DNA from 2 places in the Actinoplanes sp. NPDC048988 genome. Region 1 is predicted to be linked to the other one. Evidence: predicted binding sites of a transcription regulator. Region 1 holds the regulator's gene; the other holds the start of a gene.
The links. The regulator HrcA, encoded in region 1, represses chaperone genes, less so after heat shock. The targets are predictions, from matches to a motif close to GGTTNGCACNCTCNNNNNGAGNGTGCNAACC.

Region 1 (15,284 bases):
TCCGGTAGGGCACCGTGCCGCCCGCGACGTAACCGCTGGAGTGGTTGACCAGGCCGGAGAGCGCCGAGCTGAGCAGGTTGACCTCGACGTGCTGACCGCGCCCGCTCTCGCCGCGGTGGTGCAAAGCGGCGAGGATGCCGATGTTGGCGTGCATGCCGGCCATCACGTCGAAGACCGAGATGCCGGCCCGGTAAGCCGGCCCGTCGGGGTCGCCGGTGAGGCTCATCAGGCCGGAAATCGCCTGGATCATCAGGTCGTACCCGGGCAGGTCGGCGCCGGCGCCGGACCCGAAGCCGCTGATGCTCGCGTAGACGATCGCCGGGTTGGCCGCGGCGACGGACTCGTAGTCGAGGCCGAAGCGGGCGAGGCCACCCGGGCGGAAGTTCTGGATCATGACGTCGGCCCGACGGGCGAGCTCACGCGCCGCGGCCAGGTCGCCGGGATCCTTGAGGTCGAGGGCGATCGAGCGCTTGTTGCGGTTGATGCCCAGGTAGTACGTCGAGACGCCGTCGCGGGTGGGCGGCATCCACGTGCGGGTGTCGTCGCCGCCCGGTCCCTCCACTTTGATCACCTGCGCGCCGAGGTCGGCCAGCAGCATCGTCGCGTACGGCCCGGCGAGGATCCGCGAGAAGTCCGCCACCAGCAAGCCGTTCAATGGCCCCATCAATCCCAACCGCCGTTCTACGGACATGTGTCCGCCGGACCAGCCTCGACCAAGATCTGCATGCTGTCAACGCCTGTTGATCTGCTCGAAACAAACCATTGACACCGCGAAGAGGGCGGGAGAAGACTGGCGCGAACTCGTTGTCCGCTTGACGGACGAGCGTCCGAGAGGAGCTGCGATGAGCACGAACAGCCGGCCGACCATCCTGCGTAACGGCCTGGTCCTGACCATGGACGACTCACACACCGTTCTTTCCGGGGCCGACGTGCTCGTGGTCGACGGCCGGATAGCCGAGGTCGGCACCGGCCTCACCGCGCCCGAGGGCGCCCTCGAGATCGACGCCACCGGCGGCGTGATCATGCCGGGCATGATCGACACCCATCGGCACATGTGGCAGACCGCCATGCGCGGCTACGGGGCCGACTGGACCCTCACGCAGTACTTCGTCTGGTACTACCTGGAATCGGGCAAGCTGTTCCGCCCCGAGGACATCCACGCCGGCAACCTGCTGGCCGCGATCGAGGCGATCGACGCCGGCGTCACCACCACCGTGGACTGGTCACACGGCCTGCAGACCGCCGATCACGCCGACGCCGCGGTCGACGCGCTCGAGGCCGTGCCCGGCCGGTTCGTCCTGGCCTACGGCAACATCCAGCAGGGACCGTGGGAGTGGGCGACCTCCGGCGCCTTCCGCGACTTCTACCGCCGGCGGGTCGACGGCGGCAAGCTCGCCGGGTTCCAGATGGCCTTCGACGTCACCGGCGACCCGGCCTTCCCGGAGAAGGCGGCCTTCGAGGTCGCCCGCGAGCTCGGCGTCGCCGTCACCACGCACGCCGGAGTCTGGGGCGCCACCAACGACGACGGCATCCGGCTCATGCACGAGAACGGATTCATGGGTCCCAGCAACGTGTACGTGCATGCCGCCACCCTCACCCACGACTCGTACAACCGGATCGCCGCCACCGGCGGCTCCGTCTCGGTCTCCACCGAGAGCGAGCAGAGCGCCGGCCAGGGCTACCCGCCCACCTTCCAGCTGCGCCACCACGACATCCCGGTCTCGCTGTCGATGGACACCAGCGTCTGGTGGAGCGGTGACCTGTTCTCCGCGATGCGCACCACGCTCGGGGCCGACCGCTCGCGTGAGCACCTGGAGGCGCACTCCAAGCAGGAGACCGTGACACACGCCCACCTGCGGGCCGAGCATGTCGTCGAGTGGGCGACCCGGGGCGGCGCCCGCGCGCTCGGCCTGGACTCCCAGCTCGGCGCGCTCACGCCGGGACGGCAGGCCGACATCGTACTGATCAAGAACGACGCGTCGCCCGTGATGTTCCCGGTCCTGCACCCGTACGGGCACGTCGCCTTCCAGGCGCAGCGCGGCGACGTGCACACCGTGCTGGTCGGCGGCCGGGTCGTGAAGCAGGACGGCCGGCTCGTCGACGTCGACCTGGCCGCCGCCCGGGCCAAGGTCGAGGCGACCGTCGACTACCTGCGCGAGACGATGGGTGAACAGGCCTGGCGGCGCGGGATGAACCCCGACGTGCCCGAGACGGCGATCCGTGAGAACCCGTACCAGTACACCGAGTGGGACGCCGGATCGGCGCAGTGGAAGCATTAGGAGATGACCGACACCGGAAGGGGCACGGGGCCTGACTTCATCGAGGCCCTCGCGCGCGGCCTTGATGTCCTGCGTTCCTTCCGTCCGGGCCAGCCGTCGATGACGCTGAGCGACATCGCGGCCGAAACCGGCCTGGCCCGGCCTACGGTGCGTCGCATTCTGCTCACGTTGGAGGCGCTCGGCTACGCGCGCAGTGAGGGCCGCGGCTTCGCGCTGACCCCGCGGGTGCTCGAGCTGGGCATGGCGTACGTCAACTCGCTGAACCTGTGGGAGGTGGCCCGGCCGCACATGGAGGAGCTGGTCGGCATCACCGGCGAGTCGACCTCGATGGCGCAGCTTGACGGCTGCGACATCGTCTACGTGGCCCGGGTGGCGGTACCCAAGATCGTGACGTTGGCGGTCTCGATCGGCACCCGGTTCCCGGCCCCCGCGACGTCGATGGGCAAGGTGCTGCTCGCCGCGAAGGAGCCCCGGGTGGTGCCCGAGATCCTGGCCGAGCACTCCCGGTCGGGCATCGTCGCGCGGTACCGGCCCACGCTCGACGTCTTCATGACGGCGCTCCTGGAGGTGCGGGCTCGCGGCTGGGCGCTCGCCGACCAGGACCTGGCGCCCGGGATCAGGTCCGTCGCCACGGGCGTGCGCGACGGCAACGGCCAGGTCATCGCGGCGATCAACGTGACCGTGCACGCGGCCGAGACGTCGGTCGAGACCCTGGTCCAGAAACACCTGCCCCACCTGCTGCGCACCGCCGCCGACATCAGCGCCGACTACGCCCGCCTGGCCGCCGTCCCCACCACGACGGTCGCCGCCGCCGCCATGACCGACGCCGCCTCGGCCACGATGGACGCCGCTTCCCACTACTGACGCCACCTCCACCGCGACGGCGCCGCCCCCACACCACGACCGGCGCCCGTCCCTACACGACGACCGGCGCCGCCCGCGCCACGACAGGCGCCCGTGGCCACGTCACCACCCGTCCCGCCCCTTCACGACGGGCGCCGTACCGACGTCCCCACCCGTCCCGCCCCGTCACGACGGGCGCCGTACCGACGTCCCCACCCGTCCCGCCCCGTCACGACGGATGCCGTCGCGCAATGACCGGGGACGTCCGCGCCGGGATCGAGGGCTGCGCCCGGGCGTTGGCGTTTGGGCCGGTCGCGCTTCCAGACTGTGCTAAGGGCCGCTTGGGGCGGGCCATCGGCGGGTATGAGTGAATTTCATGAAGGTGGTGTCTGAGCTCTTCGAACCCGAGCCGCCACGCTGGGGCCTCCGGGGTGATCCATGGGTGTGGCGGGCGATGGCCGAGCGGCTCGCCACGACCTATCTACCGCCGTCCCTCAGTGAGGTCGAGCGGCTGCTCTACGCCGAGTTCGACCGCCTGGTCAGCGTCAACCTGGCCTCCGAGACCACCGCGTGGGTGGTCCGTGAGGAGTTCGCCCACGGTGGGCCGTCCAGCGGAGCCGTCCACCTGGACATCTGGCGAGCAGAGCTCATCCCCCTGCTCCTCGACCGAGCCAGCAGCCGAGTAGGCGGCTGACCGAAGGACCACGACCGAGCCAGCAGCCGAGTAGGCGGCTGACCGAAGGACCACGGCCGGGCCAGCAGCCGAGTAGGCGGCTGACCGAAGCGCCACGACCGGGCTAGGGGTTTGAGCGCGACCACTCACGCACGTCGCCCGGGTGGGGTGAGCGTTCCGGGCGCGCAGCGCCCTGCTCGCCCCGCCCGGGCCCTCGGCGGGAGCAGCGATCTGTACGCCCCACCCCGCTACGACATCCTGCCTTTGACCTGGAAAGGCTCAGTGGCCGTTGAAGGCGTCTCGCATGCGGCTGAAGAAGCCGCCCTGCTTGCTGAGCTCGGCCACGTCCTCGCCTCGGGTCTTGGCGAAGTCGCGCAGCATGCGTTCCTGGTCGGCGGTCAGCTTGGTCGGGGTCTTGACGTCGAGGTGAACGAACAGGTCGCCCCGGCCCTGGCCCCTCAGGTGGGGCACGCCCTTGCCGCGGATGCGCAGCGTGCTGGCCGGCTGGGTGCCGGATTTGACCTCGATGGCCTCTTCGCTGTCCAGCGTCTTGATCGTCAGGCGGGTGCCCAGCGCGGCCGCGGTCATCGGCAGCGTCACCCGGCAGTGCAGGTCGTCGCCCTTGCGGGAGTAGACGTCGTGCGGGCGCTCGTGGATCTCCACGTACAGGTCGCCGGGGGTGCCGCCGCCGGGGCCGACCTCGCCCTGCTGGGCCAGGCGGATGCGCATGCCGTCCTCGACGCCGGCCGGGATCTTCACCGTCAGCGAGCGGCGGGTGCGCACCCGGCCGTCGCCGGCGCAGGTCGGGCACGGGTGCGGGATGACCGTGCCGTGGCCCTGGCAGGTGGCGCAGGGGCGCGACGAGACCACCTGGCCGAGGAAGGTGCGCTGCACGCTCTGCACCTCGCCGCGGCCACCGCACGTCTCGCAGGTCGCCAGGTGGGTGCCCGGCGCCGTGCCCGCGCCCGAGCACTGGGTGCACAGCACCGCCGTGTCGACGGTGATCGGCGCCTCGACGCCGAAGGCCGTCTCGTTCAGGTCCAGCTCGAGCCGCAGGATCGCGTCCGCTCCGGGCCGGGTGCGGGGGCGTGGGCCGCGGCCGCCGCCGCCCGCCGCCGAGCCGAAGAAGGCATCCATGATGTCCTGGAAGCCGACGAACGGGCCGCCGGCCCCGCCGGGTCCGCCGGGACCCATGCCGCCGCCGGGCGCGAGCGGGTCGCCGCCCAGGTCGACGATCTGGCGTTTCTGGTCGTCGGACAGGACCTCGTACGCCGCGTTGATGTCCTTGAACTTCTCATGCGCTTCCGGGTCCGGGTTGACGTCCGGATGGTACTGCCGAGCCAGTTTGCGGTAGGCGCGCTTGATCTCGTCGTCGGTGGCTTCCCGGCTCACGCCGAGAATGCCGTAGTAGTCCTTGGCCACGGGCTCCGCAATCCTCGTCAATTTTGTGCTAGAAGGTCGCCCACGTAGCGTGCCACCGCGCGCACGGTCGCGATGGTGCCGGGGTAGTCCATCCGGGTGGGGCCGAGCACACCGAGCCCACCGACGATCGTCGCACCGGGGCCGTACCCCGTGCTGACCACGGACGCCGACCGCAGGTTGTCGATCTCGTTCTCGTCGCCGATCCGGACCCGCGTGGTGCTCGGTTCCAGGTCGCCGATCAACTTCAGCAGGATGACCTCTTCCTCGAGGGCTTCGAGGACCGGGCGGAGGGTGCCTTGGAAGTCCAGCACCCCACCTCTTGTCAGGTTAGCCGTACCCGCCAACGCGAGGCGTTCCTCACTGCGCTCGACCAAGGTCTCGAGGAGCACCGAGGCCAGGCACGCCATCGTGGCCCGGCTTTCCGGCGCGCAGTCGTCGACCAGGCCCTGCACCAGCGGTGGGGTGTCGGCGAGTTTCTTGCCGGCGAGCTTCTCGTTGACGCGGCGGCGCAGGTCGGTGACGTCCTCGGGCGGCACCGGGCCGGGCAGCTCGACCAGCCGCTGCTCGACGCGGCCGGTGTCGGCGATCATCACCAGCATGAGGCGCGTGGTGGAGATCGGCACCAGCTCGAGGTGACGCACCGAGGAGCGGGCCAGCGACGGGTACTGCACGACCGCGACCTGGCGGGTGAGCTGGGCGAGCAGGCGCACCGTGCGGTGCACGACGTCGTCCAGGTCGACGGCGCCGATCAGGAACCGCTCGATGGCTCGCCGCTCGGCCGGGCTCAGCGCCTTGACCTTGGAGAGGCGGTCGACGAACAGCCGGTAGCCGGCGTCGGTGGGCACCCGGCCGGCGCTGGTGTGCGGCTGCCGGATGTAGCCCTCCTCCTCCAGCACCGCCATGTCGTTGCGCACAGTGGCCGGGGAGACGCCCAGCTGGTGGCGCTCGACCAGTGCCTTGCTGCCGACGGGCTCCTGGGTCTCGACGTAGTCCTCGACGATCGCCCGAAGCACTTCGAGCTTGCGGTCATCGAGACTCATATGACCCCTCCCCCACTGCTTTGGCACTCCGGATGACAGAGTGCCAGTCTACGTCGCCGCGGACGGCAGCGCGATGATCGAGTGCGGATGAATAGACAGGGCATCAGCATGTCGCCCTCGACCGCATTGAAGTGCGGCCCTACCGTGTCAGCCATGACTGAACCGCCTCGTCCGCCTGGTGAACCGAACCCGAATGACCCCACCAGGCCGTTCAACCCTTATGCGGCTAACGACCCGACTTCCGGATCGACACCGCCGCCGTACACCCCGCCGCCGGGTTACGGCCCGCCGCCCGGATATCAGCCGCCCCCGCCGGGCTACCAGCCGCCTCCCCCGGGTTACCAGCAGGGATACGGCGGTGCTCCCACGCAGGACGACCGCACGTGGATCCTGGTCGCCCACTTCGGCGGGGCCGCGGGCGCGTTCCTCGGCGGTGGCCTCTCCGGCTGGATCGCGCCGCTGATCTCGCTGCTGGCCAAGGGCAACCTGTCGCCGTCGGTGCGCGCCGAGTCGGTGAAGGCGCTCAACTTCCAGATCACCTGGGCGATCGTCACCCTGATCGGCTGGGTGACGTCCTGCATCGTCATCGGCTTCATCATCATTCCGGTGGCCGCGCTGATCGCCATCATCTTCGGCATCATCGCCGGTGTGAAGGCGAGCAACAACGAGCCGTACGACTATCCGATGTCGTTGAAGCTCATCAAGTAGCCGAGCCGGGCACGGGGGCCCGGCGTTCCACAGTCAGACGACGTCGCGAATCACGGCGTCGGCCAGCAACCGGCCACGCAGGGTCAGTTCCAGACGCCCTTTCTCGTACGCCCGGGCGTCAAGCAAGCCGTTGGCCAGGGCCTGCTTGGCGCCGACCTGGTCGACCCGGTCGAGGGCGATGCCGTCGCGCAGCCGCACGCGCAGCATGACGTCCTCGACGTGCCGGTCCTCGTCGGTCAGCAGCTCGCGCGCGTGACCGGGCGAGACACCTTCGGCCAGCCTTTGCGCGTACGCCGTGGGGTGCTTGACGTTCCACCAGCGCACCCCGCCGACGTGGCTGTGCGCGCCCGGCCCGAGACCCCACCAGTCGGCGCCGGTCCAGTAGAGCAGGTTGTGCCGGCAGCGGGCCGCGTCCGAGGTGGCCCAGTTCGACACCTCGTACCACTCGAAGCCGGCCCCGCTCAGCTGCTGTTCGGCCGCCAGGTAGCGGTCGGCGGCGACGTCGTCCGAGGGGTACGGGATCTCGCCGCGCCGCATGCGGGCGGCCATCCGGGTCCCGTCCTCGACGATCAGGGAGTACGCGCTGACGTGGTCGACACCCGCGTCGACGACCGCCCGCAGCGACGCGTCGAAGTCCTCCGCCGTCTCGCCCGGCGTCCCGTAGATGAGGTCGAGGTTGACGTGCTCGAACCCGGCTTCGCGGGCCTCGCGGGCGGCCTGCGGCGCGCGGCCCGCCGTGTGCTTGCGGTCCAGGATCCGCAGCACCGCGGGCGCCGCCGACTGCATACCGAGCGAGATCCGGTTGAAGCCGTGCTTTCGCAGCGTCCTCAGATACGACAGATCAACAGATTCCGGATTCGCCTCAGTGGTCACCTCGGCGCCGGGCGCCAACCCCCACGTCTCATCGATCCCGGCGAGGATCCGCCCGAGATCGTCCGCGCTCAGGAGCGTCGGCGTTCCGCCGCCGAAGAACACCGTGTCCACTTTTTCGGGATTTACGGCTTTACTTGCCAGCCTCAACTCGCGCAGAACCGTTTCGGCATACGCCTCCCGGCTGCCCCCGCCGCCCAGCTCCGACGCGGTATAGGTGTTGAAATCGCAGTAACCGCATCGAGAAGCGCAGAACGGCACGTGGACATAGACCGCGAATCCGTTCTTGCCGGCCTCAGCCGTCGCGGTCGCGGGAAGCGACCCGTCGGAAGGAACAGGTAAACCATCGGGAAGTGCGCCGGCCATCCCTCAAGTGTGCACGCCGCCCGTTAGGGTGCCGCCATGGCTCTGGTCCGTACCGTCACCGACGCCGGGGTGACCACCATGACCCTGGACAGCCCGGCGAACCGCAACGCACTCTCCACCCCCCTGATGCGCGAGCTGCTGGACGCGCTGGCCGAGGCCGTGACCGACGCCTCGGCCCGGGTCGTGGTCCTCTCGCACACCGGCCCCGTGTTCTGCTCGGGCGCCGACCTCAAGGAGACCGCCGAGGCCCGCGAGACCGGCCGGGTCCCGGCCGAGCTCCTGGCCGACGTCCTGGCCGCGCTCTGGGAGTTTCCCAAGCCCGTGGTCGCGCGCGTCGGCGGTCCCGCCCGCGCCGGCGGGCTCGGCCTGATCGCCGCCGCCGACATCGCCGTCTGCACGACCGAGGCGACGTTCGCCTTCTCCGAGGTACGCCTCGGCGTCATCCCGGCCGTCATCAGCGCCACCGTGCTCCCCCGCCTGGCGCCGCGCGCGGCGGCCGAGCTCTACCTCACCGGCGACGTCTTCGACGGCGCCCGGGCGGCCGAGATCGGCCTGGTCACCGCGGCCGTCGAGGCCACCGATCTGGACGCCTCGATCGAGCGGTACTGCGCCGGGCTCGTGCGCGGCGGGCCACTCGCCCTCGCGGGCGCCAAACAACTTCTCCGCCGTACGCCCAAGGAAAGCGTCCGCGAGGAGCTCGCAGAACTCTCTCAGCGTTCGGCCGGATACTTCCGCTCGGCCGAGGGCCGCGAAGGTGTCGCCGCCTTCCGGGAGAAGCGCGACGCCGCCTGGGTCCCAGCGACCGGTCAGCAGTGACCAGGTAGTGGTGATCTCGTTGACTACTCTTGTTGCCTGAACAACTTTGGGGGTGTGGGTGCGCAGGACACCGGTCGTGGCGGCACTGGCGGTGGTGACGCTCGTTGGTGCGCTCGGCGTGTTCGCCGTCGTCCGCTCCTTCTCCGGCGGCCTCAAGCTGCCCAAGATCGGCCCGGAGTGCGTCGTGCGGGCCGACGGCGAGGTGACGCTCGACTACGTGCAGATGGCCAACGCGGCCACCATCACGGCCGTGGGCGTCCGCAAGGGCATGCCCGAGCGGGCCGTGGTGATCGCGCTGGCCACCGCGCTCCAGGAGTCGAAGCTGGAGAACCTCGACACCGGCGACCGCGACTCGGTCGGCCTCTTCCAGCAGCGTCCCAGCCAGGGCTGGGGCACGGTCGAGAAGATCAAGGATCCGAGGTATTCGGCCGACCGGTTCTACACCGCGCTGAAGAAGGTCAAGGGCTACCAGAAGATGCGGGTCACCGACGCCGCGCAGAAGGTGCAGCGCTCGGCCTACCCGAACGCGTACGAGAAGTGGGCCGACGAGTCCGCCGTGCTGGCCAAGGCGCTGACCGGCCGGGCCACCGGCGCGGTGGAGTGCTCGGTGAGCGGTTCGCCGGTGCTGCGTGGCGCCGCCGCGTCGGCCGCCCTGATGGAGGGCCTGCGGCTCGACTGGGGCAAGGGCCTGACCGAGTCGGCGACCGCCGGGCCGGTGGCCGGCCTGACCGTCGCGGTGGCCGACGTGAACGCCGGCTGGCGCTATGCCCACTGGCTCGTCGCCCATGCCTCGGCGACCGGTCTCGAACGGGTACGTTTCGCCGATCTGGAGTGGCACGCGCCGGACGGCAAGTGGCAGGCGGCGACCGCGCAGGGTGGCGCCGACAGGGGCCGCGTGATCGCCGAAGTGTTCGATTGACGTCCGATTTTCGGTGTGTGGCCGGAAATTTCGGACGGCGTTTTACTCACCCTGAGTGATGTTGAGCGTTTTCGGTACGCAGTTGCGTAGCGTATACATAGACGTGGACAGACAGCTACCGTCCTGGTACTAAGTAGGACGTGTCGAGGGCGATCGAGTGGATCCTTCTAGGTTCTGGCAGCTGTCTGGCGATCCTGGCCGGTGTGCGGGCGCATCGCCCGGCCCGGTTCGGCCCCTGGCTGCTGCTGGCCGGCGCAGTCGCGTCACTGGCCACGGGCGACGTCTTCTTCGCTCTGCGTGATCACGGCCTGGCCGACGGGTTCTATCTGGCGATGTACGTGCTGGTCGCCGGCGCGCTGCTGCGTTTCACCAGCGGCGGGTCAGTGATCGACGACCGGGCCCGGCTGATCGATCTGCTCGCCTTCGCCTGCGCCAGCCTGCTGGTCCTGTGGGTCTTCGTGGTCGGCGGCATGTCCGAGCTCGGCGGCATCTCGGCGGCCGACGTGATCGGCTCCATCCTGCTGGTCGGCGTCGCGGTCCGGCTCAACCTGGCCACCGGGCGCAACGTCGCGGCCATGCTGCTGCTGGTCGGCGCGCTGGGCATGCTGGCCGGCGACATCGCCTACCCGCTGGCCCCGGGCACGGCGACCGAGACCGGCTACCGGGTCCTCTATGTGGCCTGGGGCCTGGCCGCCCTGCATCCGTCGATGAGCCGGCTCACCATGCCCGAGACGCCGCGCCCGCCCGCCTGGCGCGGTCACTGGGCGGCACTGCTGGTCCTGTCCGTGGCGACCCCGCCACTGGTCCTCATGATCGAGGCGCTCACCGGGACGGTGGACGACGGTGTGCCGATCGCCGTGGCCGCTGTGATCACACTCACCCTCACCATCACCCGCCTGGCCGACGCGGTGACCCTCAACAGCCGCGCCCTGGCCCGCGAGCGCGGCCTGCGGAGCGCGAGCGCCGACCTGGTGGCCGCGCCCGACCTGCCCGCCGTCGACGAGGCGGTCCGTTCCGCGGTGGCCCTCCTGCTTCCGGAGCAGACGGTACGGCGTGTGGTCTTCGCCACCGACGACCGGCAGATGGCGCTCGAGGCCCTGCCGCCCGCTCCCGCCGGCCGCCGCCCGCGCAGCTGGTGGACCGACGAGTCACCCACCGCCGAGGGCACCCTGATCTGCCCGCTCTGGCTGGAACCGCTGGCCGTGGCCCGCCCCAGCGGCGGCGCCCTGGTCCTGACCGGCCGCCGCGACGCCCTGGTCGCGGCCCGCGACGCGCTCGAGGTCCTGGCCGGGCAGGCCGCCCTGGCCCTCGACCGGATCAGCCTGGTCGAAGCGGTCGGCCGCCGCGACAGCGACCTCTACCTGCGCGCTGTGATCCGCAACACAGCCGATCTGATGCTGGTTCTCGACGAGGATCAGCGCGTCCGCTACGCCAGCCCCGGCCTGCACGAGCTGCTGGGCGACGACGACCTCTCCCCGCTCTCCACCTTCGCCGACCTGGCCGACGGCGACGACCGGGGCCAGATCCGCCGGGCCTTCGCCTCCGGCGGCGACGGCACGATCTTCTGTGCGCTGCGCCGGCCGGACGATAGCCGGGTGCTGGTCGAGGCCACGTACCGCGATCTCCGCCAGGACCGTCTGGTCCAGGGTTTCGTGGTGACGATGCGCAACGTCACCGAGGGCCAGCCGGCGGTCGAGACCCTTCCGCACCGGGATCAGGTGGAGGACCTGCCGGCCTGGGTCAATCGCCGCAGCGCCCAGCACAAGTTCCGGTACTAGCTTCCGGCCTTTCCCGGAAAGCACGAAGCGCCGGACCACAATGGTCCGGCGCTTCGTTTGGCTTGCCTTATCGGGTGAGGCGGCGACGACCGCCGACACCCGCCACCAGGGCAACACCGATCGCGGCCAGGACAACCTGGAAGAACAGCTCGATCCAGTCGAAGCCCTTGGTGTCCGCGACACCGGTCGCGCGGGCGATCACGGTGCCCAGCAGGGCGGCCACGACGCCGATGACCAGGGTGAGCCACAGCGGGATGTTCTGCTTACCCGGAACAACCAGGCGGCCCAGGGCGCCGATGATCAGACCGACGATGAGCGCGGTGATGATGCCGGTGACAGTCATTGGGGGTTCCTCCTCGGGGGTGGAGCAAGTTGTTGCGTCCGTCGAGACCATGTGTTCCCGAGCTCCCCGAAAACCAAACCGCCCTATTTTTTATTTGCTCCCTTGGTGTCCGCGGAGTCGGATGTCGAGAGCGCGGCGATGAAGGCTTCCTGCGGCACTTCCACCCGCCCGACCATCTTCATCCGCTTCTTGCCTTCCTTCTGCTTCTCGAGCAGCTTGCGCTTACGGCTGATGTCACCGCCGTAGCACTTCGCGAGCACGTCCTTGCGGATGGCCCGGATGGTCTCGCGGGCGATGATCCGGCTGCCGATGGCGGCCTGGATCGGGACCTCGAACTGCTGCCGCGGAATGAGTTTCTGCAGCTTGGCCGCGATGGTCACGCCGTAGTTGTAGGCCTTGTCCTTGTGCACGATCGCACTGAAGGCGTCGACCGGCTCGCCGTGCAGCAGAATGTCCACCTTGACCAGATCGGCCACCTGCTCGCCGGAGGGCTCGTAGTCGAGCGACGCGTACCCCTTGGTCTTGCTCTTGAGCTGGTCGAAGAAATCGAAGATGATCTCCGCGAGCGGCAGCGTGTACCGCAGCTCGACCCGCTCGGACGACAGGTACTCCATGCCGAGCAGCGACCCGCGCCGGCTCTGGCACAGCTCCATCACGGCGCCGACGTAGTCGTTGGGAACGAGCACAGTGGCCCGTACGACCGGCTCGTGAATCTCAGCGATCTTGCCGGTGGGGAACTCGCTCGGGTTGGTGACGATCTTCTCCTCGGCGTCCTCGGTGAAGACGCGGTAGACCACGTTGGGCGCGGTCGAGATCAGATCGAGGTTGAACTCGCGCTCCAGCCGCTCACCGATGATCTCCAGGTGGAGCAGGCCGAGGTAGCCGACGCGGAAGCCGAACCCGAGCGCGGCCGAGGTCTCCGGCTCGTAGACGAGCGCGGCGTCGTTGAGCTTGAGCTTGTCGAGCGCGTCGCGCAGCGCCGGGTAGTCGGAGCCGTCGATCGGGTAGAGGCCCGAGTAGACCATCGGCTTCGGGTCTTTGTAGCCGCCCAGGGGCTCGGTGGCGGGCCGGACGTTGCCGGTGACGGTGTCACCGACCCGGGACTGGCGAACGTCCTTCACGCCGGTGATCAGGTAGCCGACCTCGCCGACGCCGAGCGCGCCGGCCTTCTCCATCTCGGGCGACACGACGCCGATCTCGAGCAGCTCGTGCACGGCGCCGGTGGACATCATCTTGATCCGGTCGCGGGCCTCGATCCGCCCGTCGATCACCCGGACGTAGGTCACCACGCCCCGGTAGACGTCGTACACCGAGTCGAAGATCATCGCCCGGGCCGGGGCGGCCGCGTCGCCGACCGGCGCCTGGAACTGCCGCACGATCTCGTCGAGCAGGTGGTCGACGCCGACACCGGTCTTGCCGGAGACCCGCAGCACGTCGGTGGGCTCGCAGCCGATCAGCTTGGCCAGCTCCTCGGCGTACTTCTCGGGCTGCGCGGCCGGCAGGTCGATCTTGTTGAGCACCGGGATGATGTGCAGGTCGTTCTCCATCGCCAGGTACAGGTTGGCGAGGGTCTGCGCCTCGATGCCCTGCGCGGCGTCGACCAGCAGGATCGCGCCCTCACAGGCGGCGAGACTCCGGGAGACCTCGTACGTGAAGTCGACGTGGCCCGGGGTGTCGATCATGTTGAGGACCGCGGTCTCGCCCGTGCGGTCACCCTCGCGGACGACCCAGGGCATGCGCACGGCCTGCGACTTGATCGTGATGCCACGTTCACGTTCGATGTCCATGCGGTCGAGGTACTGCGCACGCATCTGACGCGGGTCGACCACCCCGGTGATCTGCAGCATGCGGTCAGCCAGCGTCGACTTGCCGTGGTCGATGTGGGCGATGATGCAGAAGTTGCGGATCCGAGCGGGATCGGTGTTGCCGATCACGTTCACGCCGGGGTCGAGCGGTCCAGGCACGATCTTCCGTTCTTCTCAAGCCGAAGTACGCCGGCAATCCACCGACACGCTCTATCGTCCCACGCCCGCGCGGCGGCCCCCGCCCACACCCGTTCAAGCGCTCCGAACCCCACCCACTCCGAGCCGCCACACCACCGCCAGTGCCGCCCCACCGCACCCTTGAACGGCAAGAGCACCGCCGCCCCTGAGCGGCACGAGCAGCCCCCACCCCTCCGACGCCCTTGAGCGGCACGAGCAGCGTTACCGGTCCGACGCCCTTGAGCGGCACGGCCCGCCGACGCCCGGCGGCTGCCTGCGCTCAGACGCACTCGAGCGGCACGAGCGGCGCCGGAGGCAGCTCCACGCTGATGGCGTCCCCGGCCCGAACCGGCCCGCCACGGAGCACGACGGCCATGACCCCGCCCTTGCGCACCACGTTGCCCTGCTCGTCCTGCCCGATCACTTCCTTGAGCAGCCCCCGCTGGAACCGGTTGATCTGCTGGCACGGGTTCCGCAGCCCGGCAAGAATCACCGCCGGCCGCGGGTCTTCCCCGTTCTCCCGAGCCGCCGCATCGCTCCGCTCCGCCGCAGCCGCCACCCCCGCCGCCGCCACCGCCGTGGCCTCGTCCAGCGTCGCCGCCCCAGCCGCCTCCAGCACACCCGCCAGCGCAGCCGAGCCGTCGACTCCCCCGGCGCCGTTGGCCCCAGCAGCACCCGCCCGGGCGGCACCCAAACCGGCAACACCCGCCCCGGCAGCACCCAAACCGGCAACACCCGCCTCGGCGGCACCCAAGCTGGCAGCGTCCGGCCCGGCGGCACCCAAGCTGGCAGCGTCCGGTCCGGCGGAACCCGAGCCGGCGGAACCCGAGCCGGCGGAACCCGAGCCGGCGGAACCCGAGCCGGCGGAACCCGAGCCGGCGGAACCCGAGCCGGCGGAACCGGAGCTGGCGGCGTCCGAGACAGCGGCGGGCCGCGGCGGGCCGAAGCGCAGGATCGTGCCCAAGGGCAGCCCGAGCAGGTCGACGCCGCTGGTCGTCACGTTCTCGCCCAGGTTGCCGGGGTTGACCGAGTAGCCCTTCTCACCGACCTCCCCGAAAAGCTCCTCGTGGATCAGGTGCACCTGCCGCAGGTTGGGCTGCGTGGGATCCAGCTTCACCCGGTGGCGATGCCGCACGTTCACCCCGGCGTGCACGTCACCCTCGACCCCGAGGCCCGCCACGAGCACGATCTCGTCCCGCGCCGGCTTGGTGAACGAGTAGACGTCGTTGCGACTGACCGAAGCGA
Region 2 (15,284 bases), on a different contig from region 1:
CTCGGACACGTTCACGAGCCGGTTCGACGTCAACGCGAACGGTTCCATCATCCTGCGCGGCAACTCGAACCTGACCTGCTCGACGCTCGTGCTCCAGTGCGCCTCGGCCCGCACCGGCAGTGGGGTCTCGACCAGCTGGCTGAACAACAACAACCAGACGATGGTCTACACCGACGCCGACGGTGACCCCGTGTCGACGTTCAACGACAGCAGCTCGACCGTCACCCTGCCGGCCGGCAGCAGCGTCCTGTTCGCCGGCCTCTACTGGGGCGCCCTCACCGCCCTCGACGTCGGCGTGCTTCCGGCGCCTTCACCGAACAACAAGGGCAAAGTCCGATTTCGTACGCCGGCCGGCGCGACCTGGAATCCGATCGCCGCCGACGAGGTGTACACGGCGTCCACCTCCGCCTACGAGGGGTTCGCCGACGTCACCGCGCTGGTGGCGGCCGCCGGCAACGGCGTGTACTCGGTGGCCGACATCCAGGCCGCGACCGGCACCGGCACCTATGCGGGATGGGCGCTGGTGGTCGCGTACGGCAATTCCGCCGAGCCCCTGCGCAGCCTGCGCGTCTACGACGGCTTCGGGTCGATCACCGACAAGGACGTGGACATCCCGCTGTCCGGCTTCGAGACGCCGCACTCCGGGACCGTGCACACCGAGGTGGGAGCGGTCGCCTTCGAGGGCGACCTGGGCACGACGGGCGACAGCCTGAAGATCGACGGGCAGCCGCTGGGCGACACGGCCAACCCGCTCAGCCCGGTGAACGTCTTCAACAGCACGGTCAGCGAGAACGGCGCGATCGTCGGTGGCCGCGACCCGGCCTACCGCAACCTGTTCGGCGTCGACATCGACCGTTTCGACGCCAGCGGGATGCTCGGGCACGGCGTCACCCAGACCAAACTCACCATGTCCACGACCGGGGACGTGTACTACCCGGGCGTCCTCACCGTCGCCATCGACCTCTACGCCCCCAAGATCACCACGACGATGACCGGAACCGACGTCAACAACGGCGACCTCCTGCCGGGCGACGAGATCGAATACCGGATCGTCGTCCGCAACGAGGGCAGCGACACCGCCGACGGCGTGCGCCTGACCGACGCCATCCCGACCTACACGTCGTACGTGAGCGGCGGCCAGTACGCCGCCGGAAATGTCACCTTCGACCTCGGCAGCATCCCCTACCTCGGCACGACGACTGTCACGTTCCGGGTCCGGGTCGCCCTCGACACCCCGGCCCTGTACGCCATCGCCAACATGGTCAACGTCTCGTACACGGGCCGGACCACCAACGTGAGCGTCGCCGCCGTCGGCAGCACCCTGGCCGCGACGGTCAAGCAGCCCAAGGCCGACCTCGCCGCCGGCCTGACCATCAGCCCGGCCGACGTGCAGCGCGCCGCCGCCCCGAACGCCGTCACCTACACCGCCACGGTCACCGACCTGGGCCCCGACCCCGAGCCGGCCGCCCGGGTCGAGCTCACCCTCCCGGCCGGGGTCACCCCGGGCCCGCTCCCCTTCGGCTGCGCCACCTCGGCTCAGGTCGTCACCTGCCCGGCCGGGCAACTGGTCAGCGGCAGCAAGGCCACCGTGACCATCCCGGCCACCGCCGCGCCGGGCACCGCCACCTCGGCCCCGGCCACCCTGCGGGTCTCCGGGAGCGGCCAGGACCCGGCCCCGGGCAACGACACCGCCACGGCCACCCTGCGGGTGAACTCGCCACCGGTCGCCGTCCCCGACGCGGTCACCACGAGCCACGCCACAGCGGTCACCTTCGGCGTCCGGGACAACGACACCGACCCCGAGGACCCGAACACCGGCTTCACCGTCACGATCGTCGGCCCGCCGACCCACGGCAGCGCGGTGGTGCTGGCCGACAACTCGGTCCGCTACACGCCGCAGACCGGCTGGGCCGGCGCCGACCCGTTCCAGTACACGATCACCGACGGCCACGGCGGCTCGGCGACCGGCACGGCCACCGTGACCACTGCCAACGCCCCGCCCGTGGCCAACCCCGACGTCGCCGGCACCCCACCGGACACCCTGGTCACCCTGCTCGTGCTGGCCAACGACACCGACCCCAACCCGGGCGACATCCTGCACGTCACCGGCCTCGGCGCCGTCTCGCCGGCGTCGGCCGGCACCGCGGGCCGGGCCGGCGACCTGGTCAGCTTCCAGCCCGCGACGGGGTTCTCGGGCCGGGCCTCGTTCACCTACGTGGCCGACGACGGTCACGGCGGGCAGGCGACCGGCCAGGTGTACGTCGACGTGCAGAACGCCGCGCCGACCGCGGCCGACGACCTCGCCTCGACGCCGTACCTGACCGGTCTGCTGATCAACGTGCTCGGCAACGACCGGGACCCCAACGTGGGCGACACGATCAGCATCTCGGCGGTCGGCCCGCCCAGCGCCGGCACCGCCATCCCCGAGCCGGGCGGCATCCGCTACCAACCGCCGGTGGGCTTCTCCGGGGTGGCCACGTTCCGCTACGACATCCGGGACAACGGCGGTCTGCCCTCGTACGCCACGGTCACCGTCACCGTGGGCAACGCCCCGCCGACGGCGGCGAATCGGACCGCCACCACGCTGTACGGCATCCCGGCGGTGATCAACGTGCTGGCCTCCGCCACCGACCCCAACACCACCGACACCCTGACCGTCACCGGCACCACCGACCCGGCCCACGGTTCGGTCGCGCGCAACGTCACCGGCACGCTCACGTACACCCCGGACGCCCGCTTCTCGGGCACCGACTTCTTCGACTACACGGTGGGCGACGGCCACGGCGGCGCGGCCACCGCGCGGGTCACGGTCACGGTCGGCAACGGCGTGCCGGTGGCCCGGCCCGACTCGGTCACCGTGCGCACCAACCTGCCCGAGGTCATCGACGTGCTCGCCAACGACGACGAGGACCCGAACGGCACGCCCCTGACCATCACGGTCGGCACGCCGGCGCACGGCACGGCGGCGGTCGGCCCCGGCCAGAAGATCACCTACACGCCCGGTCCCGGGTTCCACGGCACCGACGCGTTCGCCTACACGCTCAGCGACGGCCTGGACACCTCGACCACGACCGTGACGGTCGGTGTGGTCAACTCGCCGCCCATCGCCCGCCCGGAGTCGGTCGCCACCGACACCGACGAGCGGGTGACCATCGATCCGCTGGCCAACGACGAGGACCCCAACGGTGACGCCCTGAGCCTGGTCGGCTTCACCGCGGCCGCGCACGGCACGGTGGCCCGCGACACCGACGACACGGTGATCTACACCCCGGCCCCCGGCTTCTACGGTCTCGACGCGTTCACCTACACCATCGAGGACACGGACCGGCTGGCCGTCTCGGCCGCCATCACGGTCACCGTGCGCAACGCCGCCCCGATCGCCGAGGACGACACCTTCGTGGTCCGGCCGGAGATCGTCACGGTGGTGGACGTCCTGGCCAACGACCACGACCCGAACACCGGCCAGCCGCTGGCGGTGTCGGCCACCGGCCCGGCCGCCGAGGGGACGGTCGCCCTGGCCGCGGACGGCACGGTGACCTACCGGGCCGACGCGGACTCACCGGGCGCCGACACCTTCACGTACGTGCTCACCGACGACTGGGGCCGCACCGACACCGGCACGGTGCACATCACCGTCGACTGGCCGCCGACGGCCGGCGACGACGACATCACGACGCCTTCCGGCACCGCCGTCGACATTCCGGTCCTGGCCAACGACACCGACCCGGAGGGCGGGCCGCTCACGGTCGTCACGGTCGGCACACCGGCGCGGGGCGCCGCCACGATCCTCCCGAACGGCCAGATCCGTTACCAGCCCCAGGGCAGCGCGGCCCAGGTCGAGACCTTCACCTACGGGGTACGGGACCGGGCCGGCAACACCGCCGGCGCCCACATCACCGTCCACGTCGACCAAGCCGTCACCCCACCGCCGGACCCGACCACAGCTCCCACCGCGCCACAGCCCACCGCGCCACAGCCCACCGCGCCACAGCCCACCGCGCCGCAACCCACCGCGCCGCAACCCACCGCGCCGCAACCCACCGCGCCGCAACCCACCGCGCCGCAACCCACCGCCACGCAGCCGGCCGCCACGCAGCCCGTCAGCCCGCGGCCCTCCGGCTCCTCGACCGCGACGGCCGGTCCCGCGCCGCCGGCGGGCACCTACAAACCTGTGGTTCCCGACAAGGTGGCCGCCGCCCAGCCGGGCCACCCCATCGGCATCCCGCTACCCGCCTCCGACGCCAACGGCCGCCCGGTGACCGTCCGCTCGGTGGGCCGGCCCGAACACGGCACAGCCGTCCTCAACGCCGACGGCACAGTCACCTACACCCCGCCGCCGGGCTTCGCCGGCGTCGACAGCTTCACCTACGAGGTGGTCGACGCCAACGGCAACATCGCCACGGCCACCATCACCGTGACCGTGGGCAAGCCCGACCAGCTCCCCGGCCCCGGCCTCCTGCCGCTCCCGGCCACCGGCGACAACATCCTCGCCGTGATCGCCGCCGGCGGCATCACCCTGACCATCGGCGCCGCCCTCTACTGGCTCGGCGCCTCCGGCGGAAAAGCAGAAAGGCGGGCCCGCCGAAGCGGACCCGCCTGACTAAGACTGGACTCAGAAGTCCATGTCACCGCCGCCCGGGGCGCCGGCCGGAGCCGGGTTCTTCTCGGGCTTGTCGGCCACGACGGCCTCGGTGGTGAGGAACAGCGCGGCGATCGACGCGGCGTTCTGCAGCGCCGAGCGGGTGACCTTGGCCGGGTCGATGATGCCCGCGGCCAGCAGGTCCACGTACTCGCCGGAGGCGGCGTTGAGGCCGTGACCCGGGTCGAGGTTGCGCACCTTCTCCACCACGACGCCGCCCTCGAGGCCGGCGTTCACGGCGATCTGACGCAGCGGGGCGTCGAGCGCGAGCTTGACGATCTGCGCGCCGGTCGCCTCGTCGCCGACCAGGTCGAGCTTGTCGAACGCGGTCTTGCCGGCCTGCACCAGGGCGACGCCACCACCGGGCACGATGCCCTCCTCGACGGCCGCCTTCGCGTTGCGAACGGCGTCCTCGATGCGGTGCTTGCGCTCCTTGAGCTCGACCTCGGTGGCCGCGCCGACCTTGATGACCGCAACACCGCCGGCCAGCTTGGCCAGGCGCTCCTGCAGCTTCTCACGGTCGTAGTCGGAGTCCGACTTCTCGATCTCGGCGCGGATCTGGTTGACCCGGCCCTGGATCTGCTCGGCGTTGCCCCCGCCGTCGACGACGGTGGTCTCGTCCTTGGTGATGACGATCTTGCGAGCGGTGCCGAGCAGGCTCAGGTCGGCGCCGTCGAGCTTGAGGCCGACCTCCTCGCTGATGACCGCGCCACCGGTGAGGATGGCGATGTCCTCGAGCATGGCCTTGCGGCGGTCACCGAAGCCCGGGGCCTTGACGGCGACGGACTTGAAGGTGCCGCGCACCTTGTTGACGACCAGGGTGGCCAGGGCCTCGCCCTCGACGTCCTCGGCGATGATGACCAGCGGCTTGCCGCCCTGCATGACCTTCTCGAGGATCGGGAGCAGGTCCTTCACCGCGGAGATCTTGCTGTTGGCGATCAGGATGTACGGGTCGTCGAAGACGGCCTCCATACGCTCGGCGTCGGTCATGAAGTACGCCGAGATGTAGCCCTTGTCGAAGCGCATGCCCTCGGTGAGCTCGAGCTCGAGACCGAAGGTGTTGCTCTCCTCGACGGTGATGACGCCTTCCTTGCCGACCTTGTCCATGGCCTCGGCGATGATCTCGCCGACCGTGGAGTCACCGGCGGAGATGGAGGCGGTGGAGGCGATCTGCTCCTTGGTCTCCACGTCCTTGGCCAGCTGCTGCAGGCCCTCGGAGACGCTGGCCACAGCGGCCTCGATGCCCCGCTTCAGGGCCATCGGGTTGGCGCCCGCGGCAACGTTACGCAGACCCTCACGGACCAGCGCCTGGGCGAGGACGGTCGCCGTCGTCGTGCCGTCACCGGCGACGTCGTCGGTCTTCTTGGCGACCTCCTTGACCAGCTCGGCGCCGATCTTCTCGAAGGTGTCCTCGAGCTCGATCTCCTTGGCGATCGACACACCATCGTTGGTGATGGTGGGAGCGCCCCACTTCTTCTCGAGCACGACGTTGCGGCCCTTGGGGCCGAGCGTCACCTTGACGGCGTCGGCGAGCTGGTTCATGCCCCGCTCGAGGCCGCGACGAGCTTCCTCGTCGAATGCGATGATCTTGGCCATACGGCTTTGTCCTCCTGGACATACGCGGTGCCGGGCCTCGTCGGCCCCGCCCGTTGCGGAACTCTGCGGACGTCACCACCTGGCGTCGTGACGTCCTCAGGCCGAGCCGGATAGCCCGCGACGACCGGCCCCGTGCCCCGGCGCCGATGGCGACGCCGTGACCGAGACCCCACCGTCCCGACCTGCTGGCACTCACCGCTAGCGAGTGCCAATGACTTGTTTAGCACTCTCGGGTGGCGAGTGCAAGGAAACGGCGGGCTCCCTAAGTCAGTCTTCAGGGGCGTTCAGCTCAGCGCGCAACGACCGGCTGGTCACCGGTCCTTCCGAGCGACGGCCTTGGCCGTACGCCACGAGCGCCGCCACCGCCCACACCTGGACCGCGACCACTCCGACGGCGGTCGCCGCGACCCCGCCGAACAGCTCGTCCGCCACTCGCGGCAGCACCGAGGCCACCGCCGAGACGGCCACCATCCCGACCGCCGGCCCCCGCCCCAGCAGATGCGCCGCCCGCCGCAGCCCATGACCTCGTTCGATCAGCAGCACACACCCGAAGACCCCGGCCACGGTCAGCACCCCGGTCGAGGCGACAGCGGTCAGAGCTTCGTTGGCCGCCAGCGACAACCCACCGGTCACCAGGCCCACAGCCGCGAACCGGAGCCACAGACCCCGCAGCCGGTACGCCACCAGACCCCACACCTGACGCGGGCCGGGCCGCACCCCGTCGGCCGCCGACGGCACGGCCACCCCGACCGCCGCGGCCAGACAGATGACAAAGGGCAGCGCCGACACGGTCAGGTAGGCCAGCCACATGGTCGGCAGCAACAGCAGCCCGAAACCACCGGCGAGATCGGACAGCGCCGGCGCCGCGATCACCGTGTCGTCCAGCCGGCCCACGAAGAAGTGCAGCGGCAGCGCCGCCAGAGCCATGGCCGGCAGCAGCCGCACCCCGTCCCGCCCGAGCACCGCCGCGACCCGCCCGGCCCAGCCCCGCAGCCCCGACCCGGCCGCCGGCACCAGCGGATCAGCCACCTCCGAAATCACCGTTTCGGGTACGCCCCCGCGCGGCAACTCAGCCGTCCGCGACTCCGGGTCGAAGGGGTCGGCCGCCGCCACCACCGGCCCTTCGACCATGTGCATAGCGCCTTCGCCCTGATCCATCGAAACACCTTGCCCCAGCACCCACTCCCCCCGCCACCCGGCACCCTCACCGCGACCGATCATCGCCGGACCGGACGGGCGGCCTCCTCGCCGAAAAGCAGCAGACCGCTCACCACGGCCGCCGCGATCCACCACGAATCGACGCCGAACCAGGCGAGAGTCGCGTGCCCGGCGATCAGCACCCCCACCATCGCCACCGGAGACATGTCGGGCCGACAGCGCGGACACAGCGCCTCCTGCTGTCCAGGCGACAGCTTCAGCCAGGTCGATCTGCAGATCGGCGTGCCCATCTGGTCGATCGGGGAGTCGACTCCGGCGAACGGGTCGCGCGGGCGTCCTCGTCGCGCCGGTCCTGGCTCAGCCGGCGAACGTCGCGCCACCTCCGCTCGGTGAGGCTGGTGTCGGACAGCGCCGTGATGGCGGTGCCGCCGGGCATCTGCTCGCCGCGGCTCACGAGGCTGCGGCTTCCACCGGTCCGATTACCGCTAACGGGTTGCCGGAGGGGTGGTCAGCGGGTAGTCAGGACGGCATGGACAGCTGGAGCGTGCACCGGGTCACCGTCGGCGACGCGGCGCGGATGCGGGCTCTTCGGCTCGAGATGCTGGCCGACAGCCCGCTCGCCTTTCTCGAGACGCTGGCTCAGGCGGCCGCCCGGTCGCACGAGGGCTACCGCCAGCGCATCGCCCAGGCCGCGACCGGGGACGAGATCGCCAACTTCGTGGCCGATCCCGGGCCCGGCAAGCGGCTCATCGGTCACGCCGGCGGCACTGTCGCCCACGATTCGGCGCCCGAGACCGTGGTCTTCGCCGTTTATGTCACCCCCGCCTACCGGGGCGGCAAGGTGCTTCCGGAGCTGATGGAGGCCGTCTTCGACTGGTCGCGGCGGGCCGGGCGGCGCCGGACGATGCTCGAGGTGGTCGTCGGCAATGATCGGGCCGTCCGGGCGTACGAGAAACTCGGTTTTGAAGACACCGGCGAACGCGTGCCCCACCCGGTGCTGCCGGCCCTGACCGAGCTGCGCATGCGGCGGCGGATCTGATGGCCCGGCGGCATGTGGCGCGCAGCCTGATCACCGCGGTGAACGGGACCACCGCCGTGGGCCTGCTCGTCGCCAAGCTGGGCGGCGCCAAGCTGCGGCGCGGCCGGAACGGGGTGTTGATCGCCGAGGGTTACCGGCTTCGGGTGCCGCCCGCGACGTGTTTCACGGTGGGCTCGGTGATCATGACGAGGCGGACGGCCGATTGGCTCCTCTCGCCCGAGAAGCAGGCCCTGTTCGGGCACGAATCCCACCACGCCACCCAGTACGCCGTACTCGGACCGCTGTTCTGGCCCGCCTACTGGGTGGCGTGCGGCTATTCGTACGCGATGTCACGCACCTACGGTTCCCGCAACATCTTCGAGCGGATGGCCGGCCTGGACGCGGGCGGGTACAAGCGGCACGTCAGGCGACGGTCTTCTGCCACTGGATCAGCGACTCCACCGGCTGGAATCCCATCGCGCGATTGACCCGCAGCATGTGCTCGTTGCTGGCCGCGTTGAACGTGTCGATCACCTCGACCCGCGGGTCGCTCTCCCGGACGTACCGCAGGTTCTCCAATTTGACCACGAGCCCGAGCCGGTGACCTCGGTGCTCCGGGTCGACCAGGGTGATGCTCTGCCAGATCTGCGCCGGTTTCTCGTTCTCGACCGAGATGGTCGTCACCGCGACCAGGCGCCCGTCGCGCAGCGCGCCGGAGTGGTAGGTGGTGCGCCCGCGCCGGGCCCGTGACCGCTCGTCCTCGCGGATCCGCTCGGCGTCGACCTTCTGCGCTTCCCAGGCGAGGTCGCCGACGGGCGAGTCGGTGAGGAGGCGGCCGCTGAGGTAGGCCACGTCGTCGATGATGTCGTCGGGTGCCACCCCGCTCCATTGCACCAGCCGGTAGTCGCCGGCCCCCGCCCACGCCTCGGCCAGCAGCTTGTCGAGGTAGGGCTGGTCGACCGTGGCGAGGTCGAGCCGGCTGCGGATCTCCTCGAGCCCGGCCGTGGCGCCCATCGCGGTGGCGAACGCGCCGCCGTCCGGGTGCCTCTGCACGGTCGGCCCGATCAGGTGGCGACGGCCGAGCTCGTGCGTGCGCGCCACGGCCAGCTCCCACAGCGCCCGCCCCACGCCCTGCCGCCGCGCCGAGGGCAGCACGCCCAGCTCGAGGTCGACCGTGTCGAGGTTGTCGTCCTGCGGCAGCCCCAGGGTCAGCAGCCCGACCGGCTCGCCGTCCAGCAGACCCAGGCTGCGCTCGTACGCGTAATCCGGCCACCCGTTCGCCACGGCGGCCCGATAGCCCTCCAGCGAGGAGAACGGAACGTCCGGCTGGTCGTGCTCCTGACAGGCGCGAGCGATCGCGTACGCCGTCTCCACCGCCTCACCGAGCGGCTCGGTGCGCACCCGCCCGCTCACAGGTCGTGCTGCCATTCGGTGGAGGTCTCGACCGCGCGGTAGCCCATGGCCCGGTTGATCCGCAGCATGTGCTCGTTCTGCGAGGCGTTGAAGGTGTCGATCGCCTCGATGCCGGGCCGGTGGTGGCGGATGTTGTCGAGGTTGGCCAGTTTCACCAGCAGGCCGAGGCGGTGGCCGCGGTGGCCGGGGTCGACCAGCGTGGTCTGCTGCCAGGCCTGTACGGGCTGGGCCAGCTCGCCGGCGATGACCGTCCAGGCCACCAGCTTGTCGCCGTGCAGCGCCCCCGCGCAGTAGCTGATCCGGCCGCGTTTCTGCCGCGCCTCCTCGTCCTCGCGCAGGCGGTCGGCGTCGATCTTCTCCGGTTCCCAGGCGATGTCGCCGGTCGGCGCGTCGGCCAGCAGCCGGCTCTCCAGATAGGCGACGTCGTCGATGATCTCGCGGGCCGGCACACCGAGCCAGTCGATCACCCGGTAGCCCTCGGCGTGGGCCAGCGCCTCCGCGCGCAGCTTGTCGAGGTGGCCCTCGTCGATCTTGGTCAGGTCGAGCCGGCTACGGGTGTCCTCCAGGCCCGCGACGGCGCCCATCGCGCGGGCGAACGCGGCGCCGTCGGGGTGGGTGTCCACGGTCGAGCCGATGACGTGTTTGCGGCCGTTCGCGGCGGCGCGCTCGAGCATGAACTCGTAGAGGGCCCGGCCCACACCGTGCCGCCGGTGTTCCGGCAGGACGTCGAGCACCATGTGCGCGTTGGTGAGGTTGTCGAGCTGGAACAGCTCCAGTCCTCCGAAGCCGACCGGTTCGCCGTCGAGCAGACCGAGGTACCGCTCGAAGGCCGCGCCGGGTGGCGGATGGAGCAGGCCCGCTTTGAAGGCTTTCTCGGTCATGAAGGGCAGGTCGGGGGATTCGTGTTGCTTCGCGGCCCGCAGGATCCGGTAGGCGACGGGATCCCGCCCGTCAAAGGGCTCGATCGATACACGCATGGCCGCCACCCTTCCGGGCGACGGCCATGAACGCGAACGATTTTGGTCGGGAGAACGGACGCACACCGCCTCCGGCAGTGGGTCGTTGGGTCCCTCGAGAGATTGTCACCAAGCTCGAGGTGAGGGACCGCGTACGGCGTCGCGCCCTCCCGCAGAGAGCATCCTGCCGACCCGGAGATCGGTTCGCAAGTCCTCGCGGGATGGAATTCTCACTTGCTGGCAGATTGCCGACTACAGAGTGTTATCCGAGCAGGCCGGCCTCGCGCGCGCCCTTCAGCGACGGCTTGATCGTGTGAGTCGGGCCGACCTGGCCGGCGACCGCGTCGAGGGTCTTGAGTCCCTCGCCCGTGTTGTAGACGACGGTCTCCTTCTCGGGGTCGAGCTTTCCGCTCTCCACAAGCTTCTTGAATACGGCCACAGTGGTGCCGCCGGCGGTCTCGGCGAAGATGCCGGTCGTCTCGGCCAGCAGCCGGATGCCGGCGCGGATCTCCTCGTCGTCGGCGTAGTCCATCCAGCCGCCGGTGCGCTTGACGGCCTCGATCGCGTACGCCCCGGCCGCCGGGTCGCCGATGTTCAGCGACTTCGCGATGCCGGTCGGCTTCACCGGGACGATCTCGTCGGTGCCCTTCTGCAGCGCCGTGGCGATCGGGTTGCAGCCGGCCGACTGGGCGCCGAAGACCGTCCAGCCGCCCTCGGGCGGCTCGGCCAGGCCGATCTCGACCAGCTCGCTGAACGCCTTGTCGACCTTGGTCAGCAGCTCGCCCGAGGCCATCGGGATGACCACCTGAGCCGGGATGCGCCAACCGAGCTGCTCGGCCACCTCGTACCCCAGGGTCTTGGAACCCTCGGCGTAGAACGGGCGCACGTTGACGTTGACGAAGGCGGTGTCCTCGAACTCGTCGGTCTCCACGAGCTCGCCGCAGAGCCGGTTCACGTCGTCGTACGAGCCCTCGATGGCCACCAGCTCGCCGCCGTACACAGCGGTCGTGATGATCTTTCCCTGCTCGAGGTCGTGCGGGATGAAGACGATGCTGGGGGCGCCGGCCCGGGCCGCGTGCGCGGCCACCGAGTTGGCCAGGTTGCCGGTGGAGGCGCAGGCGAAGCGGGTGAAGCCGAGCCCGCGGGCCGCGGTGAGCGCCACCGAGACGACCCGGTCCTTGAACGAGTGGGTCGGGTTGGCCGAGTCGTCCTTGACGTACAGGGGCGCCCGCAGGCCGACCGCGGCGGCCAGGGCCGGGGCGCTGACCAGCGGCGTCAGCCCGGGGTCGAGGGTCACCCGGGTGGCCGGGTCCTGCCCGGCGGGCAGCAGCGCCGCGTAGCGCCAGATGTTCTGCGGGCCCGACTCGATGTCGGCCCGGGTCACCCGCGCGAGGGCCGCCTGGTCGTAGGCGACCTCGAGCGGGCCGAAACACTCGTAACAGGCGTGCTGCGCGACCAGCGGGTATTCCGCACCGCAGGCACGGCAGACGAGACCCTTGGCGGGCGAAGTGGTGGTGGTAGCGCTGGGTGCACTGACGGTAGACGTCATCGAGGCCTTCCCTCTCATCTTTCCCCGCGGCGACCTGCCGGCGAGGACGGAATTAGCACCTGCCGCGCTCGGCCTCGTCATCGAGACTGCGTGGTGGTTGCCGGGGCTTCATCGGGCCGTTCCCTCTGCCCCTCTGGATGAGGTATTCAGTTGTTTCCCACACCTTACGACGAAATCCCGGTAAGACGCTCGCGGGTTCCCGAGGTGTGAGCCACACCCTTCAGCGGTAGCGGGCGATCATCGTACGGACGGCCTCGGTGACCGCCTTGTCGTTGGCGGCGGCGCCCGGCGCCCAGTCGGTGAGCAGCAGCGACGGCCAGAAGACGAAGTTCGAGATCATGCCGAGGAACTGGGTCGCGGCCATCTCGGGGTCCTCGAGCTTCGCGTCGGACAGGTACCGCCGTACCGACTCGAAGTAGGGCATCTTCCCCCGGCTGAACTGGGCCTCGCCCAGCTCCGGAAAGCGCGGCAGCTCGGCGATGACGATCCGGAAGAGCGCGGTCATGCCCGGCCGCGTCAGCAGCTCGACGTAGCGGCGGCCGATCGCCGTCAGCCCCGCTTCCAGATCGTCCACCGGCGGCTCGGGACCGTCCGCGTCCTCGACCCGCCACGACTCGGTGACGATGGCGTCGAAGAGCGCGGCCTTGGTCGGGAACTGCTTGAACAGCGTGGCCTTGGAGACCCCGGCCGCGTCGGCGATCTTCGCGAGCGACGTCCCGTCGTAGCCGGACGCGAGAAACAGGCCGGTCGCCGCGTCCAGGATCGCCGCGCGCTTCTGCTCGGCGACGCGCTGGTGGTACGTGCTCATGCCCTCAGTATGACCAACAGCGAGGTGAGTCACTTGACTCACCTCGGCTCCGAATGGTGAGGTGAGTCGGTCAGCTCACCTCCGAACGAAGGACGCACCATGCGCTTCACCGATCACACCGTCCTGATCACCGGTGGCACCGGCGGGATGGGCGAGAGTCACGTCCGCGCCTTCCACGCCGAGGGCGCCGACGTCGTCATCGGCAGCACGGCCACCGGCCTGGCCCGGGCCACCGAGCTCGCCGAGGAGCTGGGGGCCTTCCCGGTACGCCTCGACGTCACCAGCGAGGACGACTGGACGACCGCCGTGGCCGCCGCCGAGAAGGCGTACGGGAAAGTCTCGATCCTGGTCAACAACGCCGGAGCGCAGAACCCGGCGACACCGATCGAGGCCACCGGCCGGGACCTCTGGGACCGCACCTTCGCGGTGAACGTGACCGGCCAGTTCCTCGGCATCAAGGCGGTCACCCCCGCGATGCGCCGGGCGGGCGGCGGCGCGATCGTCAACATCGGCTCGACCATGGCGTACGGCGGCACGTCCCGCTACGCCTCCTACGTGGCCGCCAAGTGGGCCCTGCGCGGCCTGACCCGCAGCGCCGCCCTCGAACTGGGCCGCGACAACATCCGGGTCAACGCCCTGCACCCCGGCGTGATCGCCACCAAGCTGATCACCGAGCCGGCCGAGCCCGGCGGCCGCCCGATCGCCGACTTCTACGACCCTTCGCCGTACGCCGTACCCCGCCTCGGCGAACCCGCCGACATCACCGCCACCCTGCTTCACCTGGCCGGCTCGCCCTTCACCACCGGCACCGACGTGGTCGTCGACGGCGGTCTCCTGCTCGGCCCGGCCCTCTGAGCTCACGTGACGAAGGCGGTCGAGATCCGCGACCTGGTCAGTCGCTGAGACCCAGCATCGCCCGGCAGGCCGGCACCCCGTCGACGACGACCGGGGGCCGCGCCTGCCCACTCCAGCCCTCCCGGGTCAGCCGCAGCCGGTCGGAGACGAGCGCCTCACCGTCCCGCGCGTCCACCGAGATCCCGTCCGGCCGATAGCCGAGCTTGCGCGACACCCGCTGCGACGCGTGGTTGTCCTGGAACACCTCGGTCAGCGCCGCCGTGGCGCCGAGATGGTCGAACGCCAGCGCCAGCAGCCCGGCCCGGGCCTCGGTCCCGTAGCCCCGCCCCTGATGCGCGAGCCCCAGCCACGACCAGGTCTTGACCTCCCGCACCACCGCGAAGTCCCGCGCCCGGAGCCCGACCAGCCCGATCGGCTCCCCATCCCGGAACACCCCGAACCCGAGCTCCCAGTCGTCGGGCCGCCACGAGGCCAGCGCCGCCCAGTGCCCGCGCAGAACCGCCCGCGCCCGCTCCTCGGCGCTCCCGTCGGTCCACGGCGTCAGAAACGGCCGCTCCCCGTCCCGGTGCACCCCGGCACCCGCCAGCCGCGCCAGCTTCTCCAGCTCGTCCTCATCGGGAAGCCGCAACTCGACCCGCGCCCCGACAACCCGCAGCCCGAACGGCGGCCAAAGATCGGCATTCATCCCGTGATCCTGGCCGCCCACCCACAGCCCTCAGATGGCCGGGGTCGTACTCAGAAGCCAGGCCATCGGCTGGGCACCCTCGGGCTCCAGCATGTATTCGCCGGCGCCACCGTCGAGACGATGGCGATGAACGGTCGTGACGCCGTCGCGCTCGACGATCCAGTAGTGCGGAATCCCGGCCTTGGCATATTCGATCTTCTTGATCACCCGGTCGACCACCTCGGAGCCCCGGGACACCACCTCGATGGCGAGCAGCAGGCCCACGATGCCGGCATAGCTCGACCGAGCCGGACGCGGCGGCTGGTCCTTCGCCCACACAGTCAGGTCGGGCACCCGCCCGCCACCGACGTCGATGCCGCAGTCCGTCACCACTTGATCCGGGCCGTAACCGTTGGTCAGGAACCAGGCGAACATCCTCGAGACCAACAGCGCGTGTTCGGGGTCGGCGGGGGGCACAACGGACAACACTCCCTCAGGGCTGAGTTCGTAACGATGGTTCTCGTCGGCCGCCGCCATCACCGCAAGGTCATCCAACGTCACCTGCGCCGGCATCCCAGCACCCACGGCCTCGGCGCTCATCATGCCTCCCTCAGCAGTGCGCGTGTTT

Region 2: the regulator HrcA is predicted to act here: its motif matches at 6,419-6,449, upstream of groL (chaperonin GroEL).

The regions. Positions count from the first base shown of each region.
Region 1 covers NZ_JBICTW010000019.1:53,459-68,742, reverse strand. The annotation lists gene ACGFJ7_RS39215 (CaiB/BaiF CoA transferase family protein) at 1-664, opposite strand, end outside; gene ACGFJ7_RS39210 (amidohydrolase family protein) at 843-2,279, shown strand; gene ACGFJ7_RS39205 (IclR family transcriptional regulator C-terminal domain-containing protein) at 2,283-3,143, shown strand; gene ACGFJ7_RS39200 (hypothetical protein) at 3,508-3,816, shown strand; gene dnaJ (molecular chaperone DnaJ) at 4,075-5,217, opposite strand; gene hrcA (heat-inducible transcriptional repressor HrcA) at 5,235-6,257, opposite strand; gene ACGFJ7_RS39185 (DUF4870 domain-containing protein) at 6,411-6,965, shown strand; gene hemW (radical SAM family heme chaperone HemW) at 6,999-8,201, opposite strand; gene ACGFJ7_RS39175 (enoyl-CoA hydratase-related protein) at 8,238-9,017, shown strand; gene ACGFJ7_RS39170 (hypothetical protein) at 9,070-9,936, shown strand; gene ACGFJ7_RS39165 (PAS domain-containing protein) at 10,077-11,714, shown strand; gene ACGFJ7_RS39160 (GlsB/YeaQ/YmgE family stress response membrane protein) at 11,782-12,057, opposite strand; gene lepA (translation elongation factor 4) at 12,141-14,021, opposite strand; gene ACGFJ7_RS39150 (MOSC domain-containing protein) at 14,320-15,284, opposite strand, start outside.
Region 2 covers NZ_JBICTW010000001.1:1,385,707-1,400,990, forward strand. The annotation lists gene ACGFJ7_RS06335 (Ig-like domain-containing protein) at 1-4,600, shown strand, start outside; gene groL (chaperonin GroEL) at 4,613-6,235, opposite strand; gene ACGFJ7_RS06345 (hypothetical protein) at 6,503-7,393, opposite strand; gene ACGFJ7_RS06350 (hypothetical protein) at 7,453-7,683, opposite strand; gene ACGFJ7_RS06355 (GNAT family N-acetyltransferase) at 7,923-8,432, shown strand; gene ACGFJ7_RS06360 (hypothetical protein) at 8,432-8,899, shown strand; gene ACGFJ7_RS06365 (GNAT family N-acetyltransferase) at 8,835-9,839, opposite strand; gene ACGFJ7_RS06370 (GNAT family N-acetyltransferase) at 9,821-10,801, opposite strand; gene thrC (threonine synthase) at 11,043-12,329, opposite strand; SAM riboswitch class I at 12,341-12,473, opposite strand; gene ACGFJ7_RS06380 (TetR/AcrR family transcriptional regulator) at 12,550-13,137, opposite strand; gene ACGFJ7_RS06385 (SDR family oxidoreductase) at 13,237-13,992, shown strand; gene ACGFJ7_RS06390 (GNAT family N-acetyltransferase) at 14,030-14,677, opposite strand; gene ACGFJ7_RS06395 (Uma2 family endonuclease) at 14,708-15,256, opposite strand.